Regions from separate parts of the Parageobacillus sp. NEAU-HV-2 genome, predicted to be linked through region 2. Evidence: predicted binding sites of a transcription regulator. Region 2 holds the regulator's gene; each other region holds the start of a gene.
The links. The regulator Rex, encoded in region 2, represses fermentation and respiration genes when NADH is low (regulators of the CRP and FNR family bind a similar motif). The targets are predictions, from matches to a motif close to TTGTGAAATATTTCACAA.
Positions count from the first base shown of each region.

Region 1 (7,405 bases), on a different contig from region 2:
CGTTGGTGGTTCCATTGGCTAAATCGATTCCCCAACCAGCCATCAATCCTTCGGGGTTTATCGGATACATGTTAGTTGTTCCTGATCATTTATATGCTAAATTTCATCGTCTCGCAGCGGAAGAAACGATTCAATATTACACTGGTATATCATATAAAAATTGGGAATCAAAAACATCAGTAATCAAAAAACTGAACCGCGTGATTCAAAAAGATGATGTCGATTTCATCAATCGTTTAGAATTCTTTAACCAAATGAAACAAATTTTCTCCTTAATGCTCTTTATTGGTTTTTTCGTCAGTGTCCTCTTCTTTTTAGCCGCTGACAGCATTTTATATTTTAAGCTCTATAACGATTTAGAGCAGGACAGCAAGCAATACGAAGCGTTATCCAAACTCGGTTTAACATTAAAAGAAATGAAAAAAATCGCTGCGAAGCAAGTAGCAATTCTCTTTTTTATTCCATTTGCTATCGCTACCGTCCATGCCGGCTTTGCCTTTAAAATGCTGCAAAACATGGTGTCCGGCTCCGTTGTCAAGACAAGCGTGCTTGTCATTATCATCTTTTTCGTTGTTCAACTTGGTTACTATTTTTTGATTCGTTCGCTTTACACGAAAAAGATGGAGCAAGTAATGTAAAATGAACCTCTCCCTCCTTCACTCCGTTTAGAGGAAGGGAGACTTCTCGGGAAAATGTTAAATGCGGCCTTTTTCCGGTACATCAATCGGAAAAAGGCCGCAGAATATACCCGCCTATACACAATGCTTAACTTAATAACAAACTATTAAATTCCAATGATCGAAAGAACGTATGTCCAGACTCCCACAAACAATAACAAGATCAAGCTATAATAAACCGTCATTTTAAACAAGTTAGATTCTCTACCAGTCTCTTGCACCGCTGCTGTTGCAATGGCAATTGATTGCGGAGAAATGAGTTTTCCCATAACTCCTCCACTAGTATTGGCAGCAAGCAATAACGAAGAGTTTGTCCCTATTTGAGTTCCTGTAACCACTTGTAAATGGCCAAATAAAGCATTGTTGCTCACGACAGATCCTGTAATAAACACACCAAGCCACCCTAATAACGGGGAAACGAACGGAAATGCATCCCCTGTCTTCGCTAATGCTAAACCAATCGTAGAAGATAAGCCCGCATAGTTAGCCAAGTTGGCAAATCCCATGATAAAACAAATAGTTAATACAGGAATCCATAGTTCTTTACATGTTTCTTTTAAACTTTGTATTCCTTCAGCGAACGTAATGTTTTTGCTAAACATACTTGTGAACAACACCGCTAATAAAATCGCTGTACCTGTTGCTGACACAAGATCTAGCTTAAATATTGCATCTAATGCAGTCTGTGTCGGCGCCACCGGAGGAGTTTTTACGACTTCCCCATGTAAAAATGGCACTTTAAATAAAAGCGTAGTTTGATGAAGCATTCCACCTTCAGCAAATAGAGCTTTAAAACTTGGTAGACTCCATATAATAACGATTACCGTTAAAATATAAAAAGGAGACCACGCATTGATGATTTCTTTCAAGCTGTATTTAGATTTTTCTACAACTTTCCCATCTTGATTAACTCGATATATATGTGAAGGCTGCCATTTTTTTAAGAAAATAGTTAGTGCCCCCATACTGACAAGTGCTGCTAAAATATTGGCCAATTCAGGACCGAATACAATGATTGTCAATGTTTGCACAATGGTATAACTTCCGCTTACCACTAAAAGAGCAGGCAATGTTTCTCTAATACCTTTCCATTTATCTAAAATAAACACTAATAAGAATGGAATAACAAATGTGATAAACGGTAAAATCCAAGCAAGTGTACGAGATAACTCAAGCGAAGTTAAATCTCCCATTTGCGCTCCGACAATAACTGGAATCCCAATTGCTCCAAACGCGCCAGATGCAGCATTGGCAATTAAACAAAGAGCGGCAGCTTTTAATGGACGAAATCCTAGTTCCGAAAGTAAAGCGGCTGAAATGGCAATCGGAACGCCAAATCCCGCAGCTCCTTCTAAAAATGCGTTAAAGCTAAAACCGATGAGCAACAGTTGAAGCCGCTGATCTTCAGAAATGTTTGCGATACTCCCACGGATAATATCAAATTTCCCCGTTTTAACAGCGATTTTATATAGCCAGACGGCCATGATCACAATATAACCAATGGGCCATAAACCGTTCGCGATTCCATAAATGGAAGCGGCAATCGCCTTTGAAATCGGCATATGGAAAAAACAAACCGCTGTCACTAATCCAAAACAAAGGGTAAGAAAAGCGGCTTTTACTCCCTTCATCTTCAACACCGTTAAACATAATAAAAATAAAACAATTGGAAGCGCCGCAATGAATGCAGAAAGATATGCGTTATGAAAAGGATTGTAATGTTGTATCCACATGATGTTCACCTTGTTGTTATTCTAAGTCAGTACTTATTACTTTACCTCATTAAAATAACGGGAAAGAATGTCTTTTAATACGGTTACGCTATGATGAAATTGCTGTTGTTCTGTTTCATTTAACTTTATTTCCATTACTTCGCGAATGCCGTTTCGGTTGATAATAGCAGGTACACCGATATAAACGTTTTGCTCATTATATTGACCATCCAAATGAGCGGAAACGGTTAATATAGCATTTTCATTGTGCAAAATAGCACGTGTAATGCGGACTAGCCCCATTGCAATGCCGTAATATGTTGCACCTTTTTTCTCAATAATTTGGTATGCCGCATCCCGAACATTAACAAAGATATTTTCTAAATCCTCTTTTCTGCAGCTATCGTTTTGCGACAATATTTGCTCAACTGGAATACTTCCAATTTCCGCGTGACTCCAAACAGGCAGCTCCGTATCCCCATGCTCTCCGATAATATACGCGTGCACATTGATTGGAGCTACTTGAAAATATTCACTTAACAAAAAGCGGAATCTTGCCGTATCTAGAATCGTTCCCGAACCGATAACTCGTTCTTTCGGTAAACCGCTAAATTTCCAAGTAGCATACGTTAAGATATCTACTGGATTTGTTGCAACAAGAAAAATGCCATCAAACCCTGATCTCATAACCGAATCGACAATCGTTTTAAAGATATTAATGTTTTTGTCAACAAGATCGAGTCTTGTTTCCCCTGGCTTTTGGTTAGCACCTGCACAAATCACTACCAAATCAGCATCTTGACAATCTTGATAATCTCCATGCCATATATTCATTGGCTTCGGCGCAAATACTTTTCCGTGATTTAAGTCCATCACGTCGCCCTTTGCCTTCTCTTTATTCACATCAATCAACACTAGTTCATCCGCTATCCCTTGATTCATAAGAGCAAATGCATAGCTGGCTCCAACGAATCCTGTTCCTATAAGTGCTACTCGATTCATGCATTGTCTTTTCATAGTTGTCTGTCATCCTTTCCAAAAATTCATTTGTGAAACAATTCACAAATATATTGTGCATTACTTCACAAACTTTATCAAGTATCAACTATAAAATAAATTTGTCTTTTTTGTTAACAGTTTGCTCACACAATCACAGCCAATAAACGAAAAAAACAGTCTGTCATTATACCCTCCGTAATATCCTATAAAAAATAAGAGGGCGGATCCGTCAAAGGAATTTTTATTTCCTTTTGAATTCACCCTCTTTCTCAATTCCCCGCACCTCGATATCGCTTTACTCCTGCGTTCCATAAAACGACCGCAATCGTAAAAAAGATAACACCCATGATTGGAGTAAAAAACGCATAGTTGTACCATTCTTTTTTGCCAAGAAAATACGATGCGGGATATACTCCGACAAACGCAAACGGCAAAATCCACGTTAAAATATAGCGGATGAGGCGATGATAAATGTCAATCGGATAGCGTCCGTAGTTGCTGATGTTGTACATCATCGGCATAATAGATGTACGAGCATCGGCCCAAAAACTAATGGTCGCCAATGACACAAATACTCCCGCGTAAATAAGCGCTCCACCTAAAACAAACAGAATAAACATAAAAATGTCATACCAATGAAACGAAAGGGATAAACGCGCGCTTGCATACGCCATAATGATGATGCCCGTCACTCCGCCAAGCAACGATTCAAGTTCCATCCGCTCGAGAATAATTTGAAACAAGCTGTGCACCGGGCGCGTCAACACACGGTCCATCTCCCCGCGGACAATATAGCGCTCGTTAAAATCCCAAATGTTAAAAAACGCCCCAAACACCGCATATGGCACTAAGAAAAAGCCGTAAATAAACAAAATTTCCTCGCGCGTCCAGCCGTGCAATAACGACGTATGCCCAAACACAACGAGAAGAAACACAAGATTGACCGCCTGTGACATCAAATCAGAAATGAACTCAACAAACAAATCGGCGCGATATTGCAATTTGGTTTTCATGTATTGCGCCATATATTGAAAAAAGACCGATACGTAAAACACAACTCACCCTCCTTGAACGACAAGCTGTTTTTTCGCCGCTTGCCACAATAGCTGAATCGGGATGAGCAACAGCACGCACCATACAAGCTGAAACAAAAGACCGTGGATGATTGCTTGCCCTTGAAAGCTTCCTGTCACAATCATGCTTGGAATATAGCTAATTCCTTGAAATGGAAAGTATTTCATTACCTCTTGCGCCCATTCTGGGTAAAAGCGGATTGGCAAAATCAAGCCAGAAAAAAGATCGATGACGAACCGTTTTGCCCGCAACAAGCCTTCATTGTTGAGGGTAAAAAACGTCACAATTCCTGCAAGCAAATTCAACTCTGAATTAATAATAAAACTGAATGTAATCGACAATATAAAAAACAGCCATGTATGAACATCGGTCGGAAAACGAAGCGGCAAAAACAGCGCGATCAGAAGAATGCCGGGAAGCGAAAGAAACAATAAGCGAAAAATTCCTTCACCCAATCCTTGCATCGTTTTCATTCCCAAATAACTGTAAGGGCGGATGAGCTCGGTCGCCACCTTTCCTTCGCGAATTTCCATCGCGATTTCACGGTCGATATTATTGAAATAAAACGCACGCGCCATCCACGAAATGGCAACATACGTGGTCATTTGCTCCATCGACATTCCTTGCATCGTCGATTTGCCGCCGTAAATCGCTGACCAGAGAAAATAGTACGCGGCGATATTAATGGCGTAAATAAGAATGCCCGTATAATAATTGGTCCGGTAAGCAAGCATCATTAAAAAGCGGATGCGGATCATCTCAATATATTTATTCATGCACAACACCTTCTTCGTAGATGTTGCGGATAATTTCCTCCGTGGAAATTTCGTTAATGTTCATATCTTGAATCGAGTAGCGGGCGACAACGCGGCTGATCACTTCAGGCAGCAGCGCGGAAGGCACGTGCGCTATCCAGACGTTGTCTTGCTCCCCTTTTTTCCATATCACTTGCAGACCGTTCGTTAGTTCCTGTAAATCATGAAATGCAATTTCGCCCGCAAACGTAAATTGGATTTGTTTTCCCTCTCCCCATTTTTCTTTAAGGCGCTTAAGCGAACCATCGTAAATGATCTTTCCTTCATCGAGCATAATGACGCGTTCGCATAACGCTTCGATATCGGAAATATCATGCGTCGTCAATAAAATCGTCGTGTTGTATTTTTCATTAATTTCTTTTAAAAACTCGCGGATTTTCAGTTTGACAAGCACATCGAGGCCAATGGTCGGCTCATCCAAAAACAACAGCGGTGGATTATGAATGAGCGCCGCTGCCAGTTCACAGCGCATCCGCTGCCCGAGCGACAGCTTGCGCACCGGCTTGTCCAAGAGCGGACCGATATCTAGCGTCTCAATAATATGTTCCATATGTTGCCGATAATCTTCATCGGAAACGCGATACACTTTTTTCAAGAGCCGAAACGATTCTTGCACCGCAATGTCCCACCACAATTGGGAACGCTGTCCGAATACCACACCGATCGTCCGCACGAACTTTTCCCGCTCTTTATGCGGATTCATGCCGTTGACGATCACTTTTCCCGCCGTCGGCGTCAAAATTCCCGTCAGCATTTTAATTGTCGTCGATTTTCCTGCGCCGTTTTCGCCGATATAGCCAACGATTTCCCCCTGCTCTACGGTAAACGAAATATCATTCACCGCACGAATGATTTTATAGTTTCGCGTAAATAAATCGCGAAACGCGCCAATTAAGCCGGAGCGGCTCGAATACGATTTAAATTCTTTCCGTAAGTTTTCCACTTCGATGACGTTCATCGTTCTCCTCCTGCATAGGAATGAAGTTAAAAAAAGACATGGAACATACATGTTTCACCAAATATTGGTGTAACCGTCAATCGCAAAACGTTATTTATTCCCTTCGTTTCATACAAAATTCCTACGTATTGCATTATACATAAACGGAATGATATTTCATCTTTTTTGTTCTTTCATTATTTGCCATACAATGTCTGCGCGCCATGCTTTTTCCGCTCCCCGTTGAAGCATCTAATGAATAGCTGCTTCAAATGTACATTCCGGCAAATATGTTAGAATAAGAGAGGGAAAAATGATGACAATCATAGGAGGCTTTAGAACATGAATTTTACGAAATCGGAACAATTGTATCAGGAAGCGCTCAAGCATATCGTCGGCGGCGTCAACAGCCCATCCCGTTCGTATAAAGCGGTCGGCGGCGGGGCGCCGGTCGTCATGGAACGCGCGCAAGGCGCTTATTTTTGGGACGTCGACGGCAACAAATATATCGACTATTTGGCAGCATACGGACCGATTATTACAGGCCATGCCCATCCGCACATCACGAAAGCGATTCAGCGCGCTGCGGAAACTGGCGTCCTTTATGGCACTCCAACTCCTCATGAAATTACATTCGCGAAAATGCTAAAAGAAGCGATTCCATCCTTAGAAAAAGTACGTTTCGTCAACTCGGGAACGGAAGCGGTAATGACGACGATTCGCGTGGCACGCGCTTATACCGGCCGCGATAAAATCGTCAAATTTGCCGGCTGTTACCACGGACATTCTGACCTAGTCCTTGTCGCTGCCGGCTCTGGTCCGTCGACATTAGGAACCCCAGATTCCGCCGGCGTGCCAAAAAGCATTGCTCAAGAAGTAATTACTGTACCGTACAACGATGTTGACTCATTCAAACAAGCGATGGAAATATGGGGAGACCAAGTCGCCGCTGTGCTTGTCGAACCGATCGTTGGCAACTTTGGCATCGTTACACCAAAACCTGGCTTTTTAGAAGCGATCAATGAGATCGCCCATCAAGCAGGAGCGCTTGTCATTTACGATGAAGTCATCACGGCATTCCGCTTTATGTACGGTGGGGCGCAAAATTTATTAGGTATCGAACCCGATTTAACCGCGCTTGGAAAAATTATTGGCGGCGGTCTGCCAATCGGCGCATACGGTGGCCGTCAA
Region 1 is NZ_JBXUJJ010000010.1:8,209-15,613, forward strand. It holds gene AC1WMD_RS14770 (FtsX-like permease family protein) at 1-638, shown strand, start outside; gene AC1WMD_RS14775 (L-lactate permease) at 785-2,410, opposite strand; gene AC1WMD_RS14780 (L-lactate dehydrogenase) at 2,447-3,406, opposite strand; gene AC1WMD_RS14785 (ABC transporter permease) at 3,658-4,443, opposite strand; gene AC1WMD_RS14790 (ABC transporter permease) at 4,447-5,238, opposite strand; gene AC1WMD_RS14795 (ABC transporter ATP-binding protein) at 5,231-6,235, opposite strand; gene AC1WMD_RS14800 (glutamate-1-semialdehyde 2,1-aminomutase) at 6,557-7,405, shown strand, end outside.
Region 1: AC1WMD_RS14780 (L-lactate dehydrogenase) is a predicted target of Rex. The motif match lies at 3,437-3,454, and genes of this name have one in related genera.

Region 2 (7,405 bases):
AACTTTGATTACCGCTACGCCGCCAGCTAGTTTTGCAAGGCGTTCTTGTAATTTTTCGCGGTCGAATTCCGAAGTAGTTTCTTCTAATTGCGCACGGATTTGGTTGATGCGAGCTTTAATGCGTTCAGAATCGCCAGCGCCTTCTACGATTGTTGTATTTTCTTTCGTTACAACTACTTTCGAAGCGCGGCCAAGCGATGCAATTGTTGCAGATTTTAATTCACGTCCTAGTTCTTCGGAGATAACTTCACCGCCAGTTAAAATCGCGATATCTTCAAGCATCGCTTTGCGACGATCGCCGAAGCCAGGCGCTTTTACCGCTACCGCATTGAATGTACCGCGAAGTTTGTTGACGACTAATGTTGCAAGCGCTTCGCCTTCGACATCTTCTGCGATAATTAATAGCGGTCTTCCTTGTTGAACTACTTGTTCTAAGATAGGCAAGATTTCTTGGATGCTAGAAACTTTTTTATCTGTAATTAAGATGTATGGATTTTCAAGCACTGCTTCCATTTTTTCTGTATCTGTGATCATGTATGGAGATACATAACCACGGTCAAATTGCATACCTTCGACAACATCTAATTCCGTTGCGAAGCCTTTCGATTCTTCTAATGTGATAACACCATCGTTGCCGACGCGTTCCATTGCTTCTGCGATTAATTGACCAACTTCTTCGTCAGCTGCAGAGATCGCTGCAACTTGAGCAATGGATTCTTTACCTTGAATTGGTTTGGAGATTGCTTTTAATTCTTCTACTGCCACAGCGACCGCTTTTTCAATACCTTTACGGATGCCCATTGGGTTAGCGCCAGCTGTAACGTTTTTCAATCCTTCGCGGATCATTGCTTGCGCTAAAACTGTTGCCGTTGTTGTACCGTCCCCAGCAACATCATTTGTTTTGCTTGCTACTTCCGCAACAAGTTTTGCACCCATGTTTTCAAATGGGTCTTCCAATTCGATTTCTTTCGCGATCGTTACACCGTCGTTTGTAATTAATGGCGAACCGAATTTTTTCTCTAATACGACGTTACGGCCTTTTGGACCTAATGTTACTTTTACCGCATCTGCTAGTTTATCCACACCGCGTAACATCGCGCGACGAGCTTCTTCGCTGAATTTAATTTCTTTTGCCATACCCCGTTACCTCCTTATAAAATGGAATGTTGTTAAGTATTTTTTGCATATCTATGTTATAAACGCTGTCTATTAGCCAATAACAGCTAAAATATCGCTTTCACGTAAGATTAAGTATTCTTTGCCATCATATTTTACTTCTGTGCCAGCATATTTCGAGAAGATAATGCGATCGCCAACTTCTACTTCCGGAGCTACGCGCTCACCGCTGTCAAGCACGCGTCCTTTGCCGACAGCAACTACTCTACCTTCTTGTGGCTTTTCTTTCGCAGTGTCTGGCAATACGATACCGCTTGCAGTTTTTTCTTCTGTTTCGATCACTTCAATGACAACGCGATCACCTAATGGCTTTAACACGGAAAACAACCTCCTTAACATAATTTTCGCCGTTCTTATTAGCACTCATCTCAATCGAGTGCTAACACACTTATAATATTAATGAACTTCTCTTTTTTTTGCAAGTATGAAATACAAAATTTCTAAATCCTTTTCAATTATTTCATACTTCCATGATCTATAAACAGCGGCAGTCAATTTTTTTATATTTTTGTAAAAGATGTGCTAAAATACGGGAAGCATCACTATTTTGTTGGTAAAGGGGTAAGTTTTCTTGAAACGACAATATTGGTATGTCATTATTACGTATATCATCATGCAGCTGTCCGGTATTATAGGGGTTCCGCTTTTGCGCTTTCTCGGCGTGGGGAAACATGCCGAAAACAAGCTCGTTGCCGCACAGCTCACTTCTGGCTATTGGGCGGTCATTAGCTTTGCGATTGCGTTTTTGATTATTCTCTTTTTCTTGCGCGAGGATATAAAACAGCGGCATACTCGTTATCGCGTTTCCTTGCCTGTCGCCTGGATGTGGGCGATCGGCGGCGTCTTTTTAGCCCTGTTTGCCCAGAGCATTGCCGCTAATATTGAATGGCGTCTGCTTGGCATCGAACCGGGCTCGGAAAACACGAGACGAATTGTCGAAATCATTCAAGTCACCCCGATATTGATCATCGTTACTTCCATTATCGGCCCGATTTTAGAAGAAATTATTTTTCGCAAAATTATTTTCGGGACGCTATATCAAAAATACAACTTCTTCATTGCCGCGCTCATCAGTTCGCTATTATTTTCGGTAGTCCATATGGAATTGGAGCATCTGCTTTTATATGCGGCAATGGGTTTTACGTTTGCCTTTCTTTATGCGAAAACGGGGCGCATTTTCGTTCCGATATTCGCTCATGTTACGATGAATACGTTCGTAGTCTTGGTGCAAACATTGTTTGCTGATGAAATTGAAAAAATGATGCGGCAGGCAGAACATATACAACTCATTATTGGGGGCTTTTAATACAATGAGAAGGACACCATTGCAATTCGCTTTTGCCTATTTTCTGATGGGAGTACTATTTACTTACTTGTCCATTCAAAGTGCAAAAGATACGATTTGGAACTTTTTCACCATCTTCCTTGCCATCCTGGCTACGCTTGATTTTGGAGCAGCCATACGTCTCTTCGCATTCCACTTTCGCAATAAACCTCCCGTTTGATATCACGGGAGGTTTTCTTGTTCCTGTTGCGCCAATAATACTTTGCGGTAAGCCATTTTGGAGATCCAAATGCTTGCTTCATATAAAATCGAAAGCGGAATCATCACAATCACTTGTGATAATACATCCGGCGGCGTAATGGCCGCAGCTAAAATCAGCAAGGCCAAATAAGCGTATTTTCGTACTTTGCTCAATAACATCGGTGTAATCAAACCAAGTCTTGTTAAAAACATCACAACTACCGGCAGCTGAAAGACAATGCCAAACGGCAAGACGAGCTGAAGCAAAAATTCGAAATATTCATTAATACCGATGACTTGATGAATACCGAGGCGTTCCGCCAAATTTTGCATAAAACGAACGACAAACGGAAATAAGACAAAATACGCAAAACTAACGCCTGCTAAAAAGAGAAAAATCGAAAGCGGAATATAGCTTAACGTCACTTTTCGCTCTTTTTCATATAACCCTGGGCTGACAAACGCCCAAATTTGATAAAGCAAAACCGGGGCAGTAAGAATAAAGGCGATGACAAAGGCAAACTGAAAGTAAATTTTGATCGGGTCTGTCAAACGAAATGCATTCATCGTCAATTCTTTTGCTTCATCCGTATGCTGCAAATATAAAATGATCGGTTCGACAAAAAAGAAGCTCCCTATCAAGGCAATGCCAAAAAAAACAAGAACAATGATAAGCCGTTTTCGCAACTCTCCTAGGTGCTCATACACCGACATTTCTTTATCATTCATGTCTCAACCATCCTAACTCATCATTGGTCGGCTTTTTTTTCATCTTCATCGGCTAATCCTTTCGTCGCATCCTTAAACTCGCGGAGCGATTGACCGAGCGACTTGCCCAATTCCGGAAGTTTTTTTGTTCCAAACAATAATAAAATGACAAGCACGATTAATAAATATTTCATGTTTTATTCTCTCCTTTATTCAAGCGGATAGTTTTTCAAAAAATAAACGAGCGACTGCAATTCGACCGCTAAGTCGATATGGTGGACGCGAATATGCTTCGGTACGTTCAAGCGCGCCGGCGTAAAATTTAAAATCCCTTTAATTCCTTTTTGGACAAGACGGTCGGTAATCCATTGGGCGACATGGGCAGGCACCGTTAAAATCGCTACTGGAATTCCCTCGTGAAGACGGTCTTCTAATTCATCCAAATGATAGACGGGCACCCCGCCGACTTCTGTACCGACTTTCCTTTCATCTACGTCAAATGCCATCACAATTTTCGTATTATTGTTTTTCGAGAAATTATAGTTTAAAAATGCGGTGCCTAAGTTCCCGACTCCAAATAACGCAACTTCCGTTATCTCGTCTTGATCGAGCGTTTTCCGGAAAAATGACAACAAATAGTTGACATTATATCCGTATCCCTTTTTGCCAAGCGCGCCAAAATAAGAAAAATCGCGGCGGATCGTCGCAGGATCGACTTTAACCGCCTCGCTCAGCTCGGCAGAAGAAACGCGTTGTTTTCCGGAAGCGTGTAAATTTTTTAAAAAACGATAGTATAACGGCAAACGTTTGGCCGTTGCTTGCGGAATTTTTGGCTGTTCATTGCTCATCGATAAATCCCCCAGCACTTCTCTTTTTGCGTTGATAATGTCCTGACTTTCCACCCATTTTCTCTACTAAATAGGTTGGGCCAATCACCATTCCTTTATCAAGCGCCTTGCACATATCATATACTGTCAGCGCACATACAGAGGCGGCCGTTAGCGCTTCCATCTCTACCCCTGTGCTTCCTTTTGTTTTCACTGTTACGGTAATCAACAATTGATACAACGCTTTTTCTTCTTCGACATGCCAGGCAAACTGAATGTCGACACCTTTTAGCATAAGCGGATGGCACATCGGAATGAGATCGGCTGTTTTTTTCGCCGCCATAATGCCCGCCACTTGCGCAACGGCAAGCACATCCCCTTTTTCGATCGTCTTGTTTGTCATTTTTTCATAAATTTCCTTATTGACGGTCACACTTGTTTGCGCGGTCGCCATGCGGACCGTATCCTCTTTGTCCGTAATATCGACCATTTTTGCTCGGCCTTGTTCATTGAAATGGGTAAATGTTGACAACGTAATCTCCTCCACTTATAAACTATACACTATTTTTCGTCATCTGTCTTTTATCGTTTTATTGCGATAGGAAAGTAACTTACGCTACACTATTATTGTTAAACGCGAGGTGAAAAACAATGATCATTTTACAAGTGAATCAACTGACAAAATATTTTGGCGCTGACCTTATTTTATCGAATATAAAATTAGAAATACAATCCAAAGACCGAATTGCGCTCGTCGGAAGAAACGGAGCAGGAAAATCGACGCTATTAAAGATCATTGCCGGTGAAATGTCTTACGATAGCGGAGAGATTATGAAACCAAAAGAAGTAACGATCGGCTATCTCGCTCAGGACAGCGGTCTTCACTCTTCGTTGTCGATTTGGGAAGAAATGATGACAGTATTCGCCCCATTAAAGGCCATGGAAAAGCAATTGCGCGCGCTGGAAATGCAAATGGGCGATCCTGATTTGCTCGCAGATGCATCCCGTTATGAAAAATTATTAAAAGAATACGACACGCTACAAGAGCGTTATAAAGAACAAGGCGGTTACCAATACGAAGCCGATATCCGCTCCATTTTACACGGTTTGCAGTTTTCTAAGTACGATTATATGACAACTCCTGTCCAATCGTTAAGCGGCGGACAGCGAACGCGGCTGGCGCTCGGAAAATTGCTTTTAACGAAACCCGATTTGCTTATTTTGGACGAGCCGACCAACCATTTAGACCTCGAAACATTAACATGGCTTGAGCAATATTTACAAACGTATCCTGGCGCTATTTTAATCGTCTCCCATGACCGCTACTTTCTCGATAAGGTCGTCACTCAAGTATTCGAGCTATCGCGCTCGACATTAAAGCGGTATAGCGGAAATTACAGCCGCTACTTAGAGAAACGGGCAGAGGAATACGAACGGGAACGAAAACTATATGAAAAACAGCAAGAAGAAATTGCAAAGCTGCAAGACTTTATTCAACGCAATATCGCCCGCGCTTCGACAACCAAGCGCGCGCAAAGCAGAAGAAAACGGCTAGAAAAAATGGAAAGAATGGAGAAGCCAGTTGGGGATGAAAAAGCTGCCTCATTTTCCTTCGAAATCGAGCGGGAAAGCGGCAATGACGTGTTAATCGCTGAAGATGTCGCAGTGGGATATGATGCAGATCAGCCAATTATTCATAATGTTCGCTTTCGCATCACGCGCGGGGAAAGCATCGCTCTGATTGGTCCGAACGGAATCGGCAAATCCACGTTGTTAAAAGCGATTGTCAACAAACTCCCGCTGCAAGCAGGGCGTTTCCGCTACGGCTCAAACGTGCAAATCGGCTACTATGACCAAAACCAGGCCGACTTGTCCTCGAATAAGCGTGTGCTCGATGAACTTTGGGATGAATATCCCGATAAAACGGAAAAAGAAATCCGCACCGTGCTCGGGAACTTCTTATTCTCCGGGGACGATGTACTAAAGCCTGTATCGGCGCTCAGCGGTGGCGAAAAAGCAAGACTGGCGCTCGCCAAATTGATGATGCAAAAAGCAAACTTCCTTATTTTAGACGAACCGACCAACCATCTTGATTTAGACAGCAAAGAAGTGCTTGAGAATGCCTTAATTGAATACCCTGGAACGATTTTGTTCGTTTCCCATGACCGCTACTTTATCAACCGCATCGCCACGAAAATATACGAACTTTCTAGCGATGGAATTACTGAATATTTAGGTGACTATGACTACTATATCGCCAAAAAAGAAGAAATGCTGGAACTCGAACGCCTCATCGCTGCGGAGCAACCGCAAACAAACGTGAACCTTCCTGATGGGGAATCAAAGAAAAAATCGAGTTATGAGCAAGAAAAAGAAGCAAAAAAGCTAGAACGGCAGCGCAAGCGCCGCATTGAAGAAATCGAAGCGGAAATTAGCGAATTAGAACAACAAATTGCGCACGTTGAAGAACAATTATGTGATCCTGATATTTATCAAGATCACGAAAAAGTGCAACAGCTGACAAAAGAGAACGAGGAAATGAAACAAAAACTAGATCTATTACTAGCAGAATGGGAAGAACTTCATACACTAAAATAATAAAATACACAAACATCCACCGGTTATGAACAGGTGGATGTTTTTTTAGTTAATCACATACCCACAAACTTATCCCCAATTTTCTTCCCGTTATTCAAGTTATTCACCGGTTTTTCCACATTATCCACAAAAAGCATCTGTTTTATGTGAAAAAAACTGTGATTATTTTCTCCTTAATATAATGAGTTTTTTTTCTCATTTTCCACAATATCCACAAATTGTGGATAAATATATGCACAACCTTTATTTTTTTAATAAAAAAATGGACTTCCTTCAAGATTAAATCTTGAAAAAAGCCCGTTTGATTTCCGTTATTCTAACTCCAAGCTTGGGTCGGCATTTAATGCCATGTCCGCCCGTTTTCCTTGCGTATACAACACGGTTCCTGCTGCTGCGATCATTGCTGCATTGTCAGTGCATAACGATAATGGCGGTATCACTAACTCAACATTGTCTAATTTCGCCATTTGCTTTTGCAATTCCGCCCTTAATCCTCGATTAGCGGCGACCCCGCCCGCAAGCAACACTTGGCGAACGTGATATTCTTTTGCCGCCTGGATCGTTTTGGTCA
Region 2 is NZ_JBXUJJ010000023.1:2,990-10,394, forward strand. It holds gene groL (chaperonin GroEL) at 1-1,137, opposite strand, end outside; gene groES (co-chaperone GroES) at 1,210-1,494, opposite strand; gene AC1WMD_RS18515 (CPBP family intramembrane glutamic endopeptidase) at 1,748-2,482, shown strand; gene AC1WMD_RS18520 (YdiK family protein) at 2,529-2,681, shown strand; gene tatC (twin-arginine translocase subunit TatC) at 2,684-3,430, opposite strand; gene AC1WMD_RS18530 (twin-arginine translocase TatA/TatE family subunit) at 3,451-3,603, opposite strand; gene AC1WMD_RS18535 (redox-sensing transcriptional repressor Rex) at 3,619-4,257, opposite strand; gene moaC (cyclic pyranopterin monophosphate synthase MoaC) at 4,247-4,768, opposite strand; gene AC1WMD_RS18545 (ABC-F family ATP-binding cassette domain-containing protein) at 4,888-6,834, shown strand; gene tsaD (tRNA (adenosine(37)-N6)-threonylcarbamoyltransferase complex transferase subunit TsaD) at 7,146-7,405, opposite strand, start outside.

Region 3 (7,405 bases), on a different contig from region 2:
CGGCCGCAGGCTGTCCTCATCATCGTTTAACAAACCGTGCGTCGTGCCGAGCAAATGTTTTAAGAAATATTCATGGCCTTTGCCCGAGCTGGAAATTAAGTTCGCGCGCCAAACGATTAAGTTTCTTGGAAAGTTTACTTCATTGTCCGGGTCTTCGATCGCAAATTGCAATTGCCTTGTTTTGAGCTGTTCGGCCACGTAATTTCCGATTTGTTCCGGAGTCGTTGCTCCATTGGCGATAGCTTCTTTGTAAAGGTCAATGCCGTTCTTGTTAAACGTCGGGTAAGACGGAAGCCAGCCAAGCCGGGCGGCGAGAACGTTATAATCTGCGTAATGGGAATAGCGCGCTTTTTTCACAAGCGGTGATACAAGTTCATCGACCGGCATTTCTTCATATCGCCATTGATCGGTCGCAAAATAGAAGAACGATGTGCCGTTTTGCAATTTCGGCGGCATCGTCCAATCGCGTGCCGTTGCGATCGTTTGCCATCCTTCCGCCGGCCGCAGTTTTTCTTGTCCGACGTAGTGCGCCCAGCCGCCGCCGTTGACGCCTTGTGCGCCGACAAATAAGACGAGGTTTAAGACGGCGCGGTAAATCGTATCGGAGTGGAACCAGTGGTTAATGCCAGCGCCGACAATAATCATCGAGCGGCCATTAGTATCAATCGCGTTTTGCGCAAACTCGCGCGCGATTTTAATGGCAAGCTCCCGTTTCACGCCTGTAATCGCTTCTTGCCATGCCGGCGTGAATGGAACAAGATCATCGTACGTACGGGCGACGTTTCCACCAATACCGCGGTCAACGCCGTAATTGGCAAGGACAAGATCATAGACGGTCGTCACATACGTTTCGCCATTTTCGGTTTGTATTTTTTTTGCCGGGACGACGCGTTCAATCGTTTCCCTTCCTTCATTAGTAAAGTACGGAATATGAATCGTAACGAGCTCGTCTTCGCTCCCTAAAAACGATAGACAAGGTTCAATCGGCTGTTCCGTTTCTTCATCCACCATATGTAAATTCCATTTTCCTTGATCGTCCCAGCGCGAACCGATTGTTCCATGCGGAATCGCAAACGTTTTTTTGTTTTCATCGTAAACGACCGGCTTCCATTCGGAGTTGGTGACGCTGCGGCCGAGGTCTTTTGCCTGCAAGAAGCGGCCGGCTATCCATTTGTCGCCATCTTTTTTCAAGGTGACGACGAACGGAAAATCGGTGTACGTTTTCGCATATTGCTGGAAGTAAGGAACTTGCCGATCGACATAATATTCTTTTAAAATGACATGTCCCATCGCCATCGCGAGTGCGCCGTCTGTTCCTGGTTTTACGCTGAGCCAGTCGTCGGCAAATTTCGTCGATTCGGCGTAATCCGGGCTGACGGAAACGACTTTCGTGCCGCGGTAACGGACTTCCGCTAAAAAGTGAGCGTCCGGCGTTCGAGTAAGCGGTACGTTCGAGCCCCATGTAATGATGTAGCCGGAGTTATACCAGTCGCTCGATTCGGGAACGTCGGTTTGGTCTCCCCAAACTTGCGGCGATGCTGGCGGCAGGTCTGCATACCAATCGTAAAAGCTAAGCATCGGCCCGCCCATGAGCTGCATAAAGCGAGCCCCAGAGGCATAGCTGACCATCGACATCGCTGGGATCGGCGAAAAACCGACATTGCGGTCCGGGCCGTATTTGATGACAGTATATAATAAGGAAGCAGCGACAAGCGTTAACGCTTCATCCCAGCTGACGCGGACAAATCCCCCTTTTCCGCGCACCTGTTTATAACGTTTTGCCTTTTCGGGATTTTCAACGATGCTTTTCCATGCATCGAGCGGATTTTTGTGTGTTTGCAGCGCTTCTCGCCACATGTCGATTAACACGCCGCGCACATATGGGTATTTGACGCGCAGCGGGCTGTAAATGTACCAAGAGAAGCTCGCGCCGCGAGGACAGCCGCGCGGTTCAAAATCCGGCATATCCGGCCCGGTTGATGGATAATCGAGCTGTTGTCCTTCCCAGGTAACGATGCCATCTTTTACGTAGATGTTCCAACTGCATGAACCTGTGCAGTTGACACCGTGGGTTGAACGAACGACTTTATCGTGCTGCCAGCGGCGGCGGTACGCATTTTCCCAAGCGCGGTCGCCGTAGTTTGCTTCGCTATGCTCATTCGCATACCGTTCGATCGGTTTCATATATTTGAAACGGTTCCATAACGGTGATCGTTTTCGTTTCATTTTGTTCACTCCTTATCAATGTTTGTAATTTTACTATAGCCATAATGGAAATAAAGGGATGTTAACTTTGTCACAGTTGACGCGATTGTCACAAATTTGTCAAACGGTGACGAAAAAACGAACAAACATTCCTTTCTTGTGTTATAATAGAGAAAAAGTTTTACATAATGAGGAGGATAAATGCGATACCATAGCCATATTGTTACGTCATTATGCCTTGGGGCGGCGGCCGCCGCGTACACATCGCTTTCCTTTACAGCAAGCTATACGGCGGGAGTCGTCATCGGCAGTTTGCTCCCCGACATTGATGAACCGAAGTCATACGTCGGGCGACGCTCAATGGGGATGTCCAATAAAGTAAAAGAAGCATTTGGCCATCGCGGTATGACCCATTCGCTTGTTGTATGGGGGGTTATTGCTCTCGTCATTTCTTGGGAATCGTCTTCGTTATTTGCGGCTGGCTTTGTGCTCGGCTATTTGTTTCATATTCTCGAAGACTTTTTCTCTGTCCAAGGCGTGCCTCTCTTTTGGCCGTTCACCGCAAAGCGATTGAAAATTCCTATCTATCGCACAGGCAATCTCGTCGAAAAAGCGCTTTTTTACGTGGCGTTTGCCTTGCTTGTCTATATCGGCGCAAAAGAACAGCTATTTTCCGAATGGTGGCGTTCGCTTGCTTTATTTCGATGAGAAAAAAGGAAAAAGTCTGTCTGCAGCGAAATAAAAGATAAAAGGAAGTGCATTTTCTAAAGCGGGGGAGAGGCGATGAAAGAGAAGTATCCTGTACTGCCAGGGGCGGAGCCGTTTTATTTTGAAGGAAGCCGGGTGGGCATTTTGGTTTCCCACGGTTTCACCGGCACGACGCAAAGCATGCGTCCGTTAGGCGAAGCGTACGCCAAGGCGGGCTATACCGTTTGCGGCCCGCGTCTGAAAGGACATGGAACGCATTATGAAGATATGGAACAGACGACATACGAAGATTGGATTGATTCCGTTGAAGAGGGGTATCAATGGCTGAAAGAGCGGTGTGACACTATTTTTGTGACGGGATTGTCGATGGGCGGGACGCTCACCTTGTATATGGCCGAGACCTATCCTGACATTCAAGGTATCGTTCCGATTAATGCGGCGATCGACATTCCGGTCATGGCTGACGGTGCCGCTCATCGTGCTGAGCTACCGCGCTACTTAGACGCGATCGGCTCGGATATCAAAAACCCGGAAGTGAAAGAGCTGGCGTATGAAAAAACACCAACCGCTTCACTCCAACAAATTGTTAAACTGATGGAGAAAGTAAGAAACAACCTTCACCGCATTACGTGTCCGGCGCTCATTTTTGTGTCGGAAGAAGACCATGTCGTTCCGCCCGATAACTCACGGCTTATTTTGGAGAAAATCAGCTCGGCGGAAAAAGAGCTTGTATCCTTGAAAAACAGCTACCATGTCGCGACGCTGGACTATGACCAGCAAACGATTATCGATTTATCGTTGCGCTTTTTTGCCGCGCATGCGAACAAATAGTTTTTTCACAAAAAGGATTTGCCCGCCATCATCCGCGGCAAATCTTTTTTGTTAGAAAGATAGGATTCATTTCCCATCTGTTATTTCTAAAAACTTATAGCACTTCTCTGCGATTCATTTTACACTAAAAATATCACGAAAAGTTGGCATCATCTGTTGGGCAGGCTTGTACAGTTATAGTATGAAATGGAAGAAAGAAAAGGAGCTTCGTACATGAATATAGAACGAATCGCAACCTATATAAAAGAAAAACGCATTATCGAAGCATTAGAGGAAATAAAGCCGATGATTCAGGAAGCAAACGGGCGTCCATTTTGCTGGAGGATGCCGCTGCGGGCATGGCAATCAGCGGACTCGTTTCATCATCTGATCCGCTTGTTTGATTATGCGTTAATGTACCGCCATAGCGCGCTGTTGGCGCGCTACGCCCACCGCCGCTTTTCGACGCTGCAGACGCTGACGTGGGTATGTGATGAGTGGATTGAAGAACGACGGCCGTTGGATGTCGAGGAAGCGCTGCGGCCGCGCTTGGAAGAAGCGATCGCGAACGGAAAGGAAAAACCGGAACATATCGCGCGTGCTGCTTTTACACTTGTGCGCGCTCTTTTAGAAATGCGCCGGATCGAAGAAGCACGGCAGTGGATGAACGTGGTAGAACGATATGAAACTATTCCGATGTACGATAAATGGGGATACTTTTATATGGAAACCGACGATCGCAATAGAGCGGAAGAAATATTACGGAAAGGATTGGATGAGCCGGAGCGCGGCGATATGTGCCATTTGCTTTTGGCCGACTTGTACGCGCTAAACGGCTGTCAGCGGAAAGCACTGGAAATCGTTGAATGCGGCATCAAACGGTTTCCGCAAGTACCGGCACTATATGCCGAAAAAGCGCGCCGGTTGCGCGATTTGCATGAGTACAAGGCAGCGCTCGAAGCGATGGACGAGGTCGACCGTCTCACTCCGTTTCATGTTCACCGCCGCTATTTTGCCCATGTGCGTGCGCAAATCTATTACAAGCTTGGCAAGTTCGATGAACTAGCGGCGCTTGTTCAAAGAGAGAAATCATTGGTATCTACGCCATACGCGCGTGCAAGCGAACGAGCTTCTCTGCCGCAAGTGATCTTGCCGCTTGTGCCTGTTGTACAAAAGCATAATTATTGTGTGCCCGCAAGTTTGGAAATGATGCTGCGGCTGTTAGGTAAGGAACGCACACAAGATGAAGTGGCCGAGCATATTTTCGATGTGCGCGGTTCAAAATTGTCGACGACGGTACATTATTTGGAAACGCTTGGCTTTTTATGCCGCTTTTTCATCGGTTCAGCGGAGCGGTGGAAACGGCTGCTCGATGCTGGAATTCCCGTGCTGTTAAGCGTCGATTACGAACAATCGTCCCATGTGCAAGTATTGTTCGGCTATGATGAGCGCCTCGGGGCGTTTTACGTGCAAGACCCAAACATGCTCGAGCCATTTGTCGTTGCTTATGACGAAGTCGAAAAATGGTATGCAGGAACACATTATTTGTCGATTGCTGCGATTCCCCGGGAAAAAGAAGCGATTGCCGTGTCGCTGCCGGAAGCGGAAGATCAATATTTCCGTCAACTTCATGCCTTCGCCGAAAAAATGGATGAAGATGAACAAGCGTATATGGCGCCGTTTCTCGCGTTTTTGCGCAAGCACGAACACATTCCATACACATGGCTGTATGTCGTCAAACATTTTAGCACGGAAGAAGCGAAAGAACTGCTTCTCGACTATACCGAGCGGGTACTTGCTAAATACGGTGATATTAATGATTTGCTGCTTGCGGCGGCGAAAGCGTATGTGTATGTGAAAGAAATCGAACGGGCCGAAGCGGTGTTGGCGCGGGTGAAAAGAAAAAACCACAGTCCGCTCTATCACTATTTACAGGGACGGATCGCGTTTTACGAAAGCCGGTACGAAGAAGCAAGCCGCCATTTCCGGGCTTCGCTCCAGCTCGATCCCGACCAGCCCGACGTCTGGAGCTATATGGCCCTTAGCACCACGTACGGCGGAAAGGAAAAGAAAGGGCTGGAACTGTCGCAAATCGCTTTAACGATACACCCTGACGATCCGTTTATTGGCACGAACCATGGCATCATGTTATTTCATGCCAAACAATTTCAGGAGGCGCGCGCCTTTTTTGACGAATTGCTGCGCCGCCATCAACGCGATGCCCATCTATGGTATGAACGGGCGCGTTGCGATGAAAGGCTAGGAAAGATCCGTAAAGCGGAACGCGGCTTTCTTGTCGCTAAAGCGCTTGATGGCAAAGAGCCGTATCCGTATTTGGCGTTAGCGGATTTATATGAAAATGAGTTAGGGGATTGGCAAAAAGCTGAAGCTGTTTTGCTAGAAGGAGCGGCAAAGGCCGGAAGCTCCCCTGCATTACACGTTCGTCTTGGCGACTGGTATATGGAACGAGACGAAGCGGAAAAGGCGGAAGCGCATTACCAAAAAGCGCTCGAGCAAGAGGAAAAAGATGTCTTTGCCCATCTCGGCCTTGCATACGTGATGATGCAACGGGGGCAGCGCGATGAAGCAAAACAGTATCTGTTGGATAAGAAGCCATTATTTGCTCAAAACAGCGAATATCTATTAAATGCCGGAAAAATGCTCCTGGCCAATAAGCTAGCTATAGAAGCAGAAGAAAAAGGCATCGCGCTTGCCTTTCTTGAAGAAGGATTGCGCCTTGCGCAATTTGATGTGGCAGAAGCGTACGAGTTTTATATTGAACAATTAACCGACCATTTCCTTGTCGACCGAGGAATTGCTTTTCTCGGGCAACTCATCAACGAGCGTCCAACCGATGTAAACGCGCTTTGTTATCTCGGCGTACTTTATGAGCAAAGCGGCATGTTTTCGAAAGCGATCGATTTATACGAACGGGCGAGCAAGGTGCGAAAAAGCACGTTCCCGCTCTATCGCTTGGCCGAAACGTATCGGGCGTTCGAGCGCTGGAACGAGGCAAAACGGTATTATGAAGCGTGTCTCGAAGTTGATGATACGTTTGCGGTGGCTCACCTTCGCTTAGCGGTTCTTTACGAAATGGAAGAAAACATTGATAAGCAGCGGTTCCATTTGCAAAAAGCGTTCGAGTGCGACCCGCTTCAAGTTCATGTCGAAAATGCGGTGTGGCTGTTTGACGATCCCGCCACATTAGTAGACACGATCGAAGCGGTGCGGACGCAAGCAGGCGATATTTGGTATTATAACAGCCTTGGCTACGTATATGGAGCAATGGGGGACGGTGCCAAAGAAAAAGAGGCGGTCGAACACGCGCTTCGCCTCCATCCTGATCATCCGGAAGTGCTCCACCATTATGCGAAAGTGCTTGTCAAGGAAGGGAAGTTACGCGAAGCGATCGCCATCCTTGAACGATTGATTGAGCAGGATGTCCGCAATGAAGCCTTGTATGAAACGTATATTCAAGCATTTTCGTATACAATGAGAGGAATAGGAAAACTGCGTGAGCGGCTGCGCCGATGGAAACTGGAAAACAGCAAAAAAAGTGTAGTATGTATGTATGCCGCTTCCGCTCTTTCCTCGTATATGATGAACATGCAGCGAATCGGGGGGGAAGGATTTCTCCCCAAACGACTGTGGACAAAAACGAAAGCGTGGACGAAACAGGTTA
Region 3 is NZ_JBXUJJ010000006.1:6,261-13,665, forward strand. It holds gene AC1WMD_RS11025 (nitrate reductase subunit alpha) at 1-2,226, opposite strand, end outside; gene AC1WMD_RS11030 (metal-dependent hydrolase) at 2,407-2,913, shown strand; gene AC1WMD_RS11035 (alpha/beta hydrolase) at 2,989-3,744, shown strand; gene AC1WMD_RS11040 (tetratricopeptide repeat protein) at 3,958-7,405, shown strand, end outside.
Region 3: AC1WMD_RS11025 (nitrate reductase subunit alpha) is a predicted target of Rex. The motif match lies at 2,285-2,302, and genes of this name have one in related genera.